DNA from 2 places in the Acinetobacter sp. ANC 3882 genome. Region 2 is predicted to be linked to the other one. Evidence: predicted binding sites of a transcription regulator. Region 2 holds the regulator's gene; the other holds the start of a gene.
The links. Region 2 encodes PhoB, which activates phosphate uptake and scavenging genes when phosphate is short. Its sites were predicted from a motif close to TGTCATNAANCTGTCATAA; they were not measured.
Positions count from the first base shown of each region.

Region 1: the regulator PhoB is predicted to act here: its motif matches at 1,087-1,105, upstream of MMO42_RS01920 (porin).

Region 1 is NZ_JAKZGB010000001.1:363,488-365,902, forward strand. Features, by position in the region: gene MMO42_RS01910 (YARHG domain-containing protein) at 222-491, shown strand; gene MMO42_RS01915 (HIT family protein) at 577-990, shown strand; gene MMO42_RS01920 (porin) at 1,243-2,343, shown strand; gene MMO42_RS01925 (YidB family protein) at 2,405-2,415, opposite strand, start outside.
Region 2 is NZ_JAKZGB010000002.1:79,232-81,646, forward strand. Features, by position in the region: gene phoR (phosphate regulon sensor histidine kinase PhoR) at 1-511, opposite strand, end outside; gene phoB (phosphate regulon transcriptional regulator PhoB) at 521-1,231, opposite strand; gene MMO42_RS05515 (TetR/AcrR family transcriptional regulator) at 1,483-2,160, opposite strand.

The DNA.
Region 1 (2,415 bases), on a different contig from region 2:
TATAATTATCTGTTTTATAAAGAATTATAATAAAGCTATTGATATATAAGGTTTTTCTGTATTATATGGATAAATTATGGAGTAAAATTACACTCGTACTATATAGTTTCATTGAAATTTTATTAATTAACCTTATATTGGTATATACGTAGCAATCAAGTGCCATATGAATAGATTCCATACAGCTTTGATTTATACTTTTTTGATTAGAGGAACACCTCATGAATAAGTTAATGGTTGCAGTTTTCGCCGGTTTAGTTACCCTGACAGGTTTTAGCGTACAAGCTGCAGCACCAGAACAAGAATGTAAAAAATTACAGGACGATTATAACCTGATCTATGCTTCTAAGGGCTTTTGCTTCAAAGATGCAGATGCTAAAGCAAAGTTTGGTAATGAAAACTGCCATACCACTAAACCAAAATTCTCAGACAAAGAACAGCAACGTCTTGATGAAATCAAAGCTCGCCAAAAAGAGCTGAACTGCAAATAATCAAGCCTCTTACGGAGTTTGATGCTCCGTATCACTCTGAGCATTTCACCAATTTAAAGCTTACGCCCTATTTAAAGGATGAATCATGGCATACGATGACCAAAATATTTTTGCACGCATCCTACGCGGCGAATTACCTGCGATCAAAATCTACGAAGATGATCAAGTTCTCGCTTTTATGGATATTATGCCCCAAGCAGATGGTCATGCTTTAGTAATTCCTAAAACACCTGCTGTGACCTTGTTGGATCTATCTGCTGATGCAGCAGCATATACCATCCAAATTGTTCAAAAAATTGCAAAAGCAATGGAAACAGCTTTAGATGCTAAAGGGATTGTTTTAATGCAGTTGTCTGGTGCAGCTGCTGGACAAACGGTACCTCATGTACACTTTCATTTGATTCCAAGTTCAGTACATGAACTTGGTCGCCATGCGGCGAAAATGGGTGATCAAGAAAAGATTCAAGCTTTAGCTGAAAAAATCAAAGCTGTACTCTAGTTTTTGATTTTTAAAAAGACGGAGTTTTTACTCCGTTTTTTTGTTTTCTAATTAAATGAAAAATAATAAGAAATATAATTATTACTAAATATGAATCGTCATCAAACTGTCATTTATCTTTCACTTCTCTGTCACAAAGTTTACCGATACTGCATACAAGTCAGTGAGCTATGTAACTTTATGTACATAAGCAAGCTCATAACAGTAACTAAGGCATCAGCCATTTACAAAAAGTGTTTTGGAGAAATCTCAATGAAAAAATTGCTTCTTGCTGCTACTGTAGCAACTTTAGCCATGAATGCAGCGCAAGCAGCACCAACATTGTATGGTAAGCTCAATGTGACTTTGGATCAAATTGATAAAAATGGCTTTAAAGATGAAAGCGTAACAAAAGTAAATTCAAACGCTTCTCGTATTGGGGTGAAAGGCGAAGAAAAACTGACGGATAACCTTTCTGCAGTTTACTTGATTGAATGGCAAATTAGTGCAGATGGTGATGGCGATGTATTCAGTAACCGTAACCGCTATGTAGGTATTAAATCTGATGGAATCGGTACTTTAAAAGTTGGTCAATTCGATTCTTACTTTAAAAATGCTGCTGGTAACAACCAAGATATTTTTAACGACCACAACGAGCTAGATATGACAGCTGTATTAGCTGGTGAAGATCGCTTAAAGAATGTGATTGGTTTTGAAACTGATAAAAAATTACTAGGTGGTTTAGCATTCAACATCATGTTCCAACAAGGTGAAGAATCGTCTACTGTAACGAATAATGCAAAAGGTCAGAAAGGTAGCCGTGACAGCTTTGGTGATGGCGTTTCAACCTCGATCACATATGAAAACAAAGACTATGGTTTAGCTGCTGCTGTTGCTGGTAACTTTGGCGTTGCATCTAAATACAATGCTTATAACAGCGAATTAGGTGGAAATATTTACTCAGATGCAATTCGTGTGACCGGCTCATTAGACTTAACACCTGCTGGTGTTGATGGTTTAGTATTTGGTGCATTATGGCAAACAACTCAACCAACTGATGACACTGTAGTAACGACAAGTGGCACTCCAGCAGTCGTGACTTCTTATAAAGGTTTACAAGAAGATGCGTATGGTGTAACAGCTGCATATGTTATTCCATCAACGCCAATCAAGTTAAAAGCAGAATATATTTCTGCAACAACTGAAGTGAATGGTCGTGATGATCGTAAACAAGACCTTTACGGTGTAGGCGCTGACTATCAAATCAACAAACAAACACGTTTCTACGGTGTTGTAGGTCAACAAAAACGTGATTGGTTGGTAAAAGATGATAAGAAAACAACCATCGGTTTAGGTATGGAATACAACTTCTAATTTGAAGTTCAAGTCATACAAAAAATAAAAGGGCAATCTGCCCTTTTATTTTTGCTGTTTTTTATTTCTTTA
Region 2 (2,415 bases):
TAAAACTGGGTTGGCGCAAAATTGAAAGTAAATTGCGGCCACGATCCAAGGGGCTTATGCCTAACAGTTTCTCGGCTGCAGGATTCCACCATTCGATTTGATGTTGATCATCAATTAAAACAACGGCTTCCGCCAGCGCCACCAAAGAGGATTGTGCACGGTCAATCAAGCCAACCATTTCGGCTTGAACAATACGTTCCTGACGTTGCGCACGGTAGACATTGAACAGCAACGCGCCCCAAATCCCGTTTAAATTCGGTGGGACATCATAAGGGCGGTTTGAAATCCATTCATTGACCAGATAAAGCGAGCGGAGCTGTAGCAAGAAAAACAGCACAAAGGCAACAAATATACAGCTCCAGAAGTATCCAACCCCAAATCCGACTAAGCTTGCAATCAATAAGAAAAAAAGTAACAGTCTTAAATCTTGTTTTGCAAAGGTCCATAAACTGCTGTAGCGAAAACGTTGGTGTTCACGTGCCAGTTCAGGGACGGGATAAGGTTCATACATAAAGGATTTTTAACCTACTGCTAAATCTGCTCGTGTCGAGAAACGATAACCTGTGCCACGAACGGTTTGTACAAAACGATCGACACCAAATGGCTCTAACACTTTGCGTAAACGACGGATGTGTACGTCAATGGTACGGTCTTCGATATAGACATTGCCACCCCATACTTGGTCCAGTAATTGAGCACGTGTATAGGCACGTTCTGGGTGAGTCATAAAGAAGGCCAGTAAACGATATTCAGTTGGACCCATCTCTAAAATACTGTTGCCAAAGCTGACACGCTGACTGACAGGATCAAGCATTAAACCATTGGCATCAATCACTTTTTCACCGCTAAGTGCATTGGCACGACGTAAAACGGCTTTGATACGAGACACCAGTTCACGGGTTGAAAATGGCTTGGTCATGTAATCATCTGCACCGGCATCAAGACCCTGTACTTTATGGTCTTCTTCGCCACGGGCTGTCAGCATAATGACAGGAATTTCTGCCAAGTTTTCATCACGTTTGAGGCGACGGCATAAGTCTACACCACTCACACCACCTGGAAGCATCCAATCCAGCAAAATAAGAGCAGGACGCTGGTCGACAATAATCTGATGCGCTTGTTTGGCATCCTCTGCTTGTAAACATTGGAAGCCTGCCATATCCAAAGAGGTATGGATCATTTCGCGGATCGGTAGCTCATCATCAACAATTAAAATATAGTCATCTTTCACAGCGCAATACCCTTAAATTCCGTAACGGTTTAACCGTTTTGTTGTTATGACAGGCTTATTACAAAGATTAATTATGACAATATCATTGCAAAAGAGTTAATAAAGTCGAATTTAGCAATAAATTGTGACAATTGTGGGGCAGAGCAGTGACCAAATGATGACAAATTTTTTATCAAGAAAGCAAATGAATTCATTTGCTTAACTGAATTGTAGTTTAACAGCTTTGTTTGTCACAAAACTGTAAAACGATTTTAATTTTTTTGCGATGTCGTTTGGATAAATGACAAAAAGACGGCACAGCAGGCTGATAAAACATCTTCTAAGGGCTGTTTGAAGCCTTCTGAGACCCAACGGATAATAATATGTGTCACATAGCCATTTAAGCCTGTCGCCATCAGGGAAACTTCTTCTGTACTTTGTGGCGCATTGGGCATGGTGATCATTACAAAGCCTTGAATAATACGATCAAATTGGGTCAAGGTTTCTTGAATGGTGGCTTGATTATGCAGGTCTTGAACCAGCATTGCATCGATATAAATAATTCGCGCCATACGTGGATCGTCTTTAATCGCACTCAACAAAGCCGACAAACCTGCGGTCACCATATTTTTGGGTTCAGGCGCGGCCATCAGAACGGCTTGGGTTAAGCAGGTTTGCATTTTTTCAATCATTTTTAAGAATACAGTTTGGAATAATTCCTCGCTTTTCTTAAAAGATTCATAAAAGTAGCGTTCAGTCAGCTTGGCTTCATTACAGACGTCTTTCACCGTCACAGAGAAAAAGCCATGCGTGCCGTAGGTTGCAATACCTGCTTCAATCAATTTCTCACGACGTGCTTCTTTACGCTCAGTCAAAGAGAGGCCTTTGAACTGTCGCTCTTTCACTTCAGTCTTCTTTTTCTTCTGTGTTGCTTGATCTTGAGTTGCCATTGAGAAAACCGTTCCCTAAAAGTCTTTAAATCGTGTGCTTAATCTTTGCATTTCAACCATGTTGTACTGACTTAGCATAACCATATTTTGAAAATATGCCTTGTCTCTTTTAAACATCTTCGGTCATAAATGTAAATAGGCCTATTATGACATGTCGGATGTTGGTTATTGCCATTTGTCTTAAATTACCAGTGTACTATATTGACAACCTGTATTGTCAAAATTATATTGGTTACAGGTTAAGCAGCACATGAT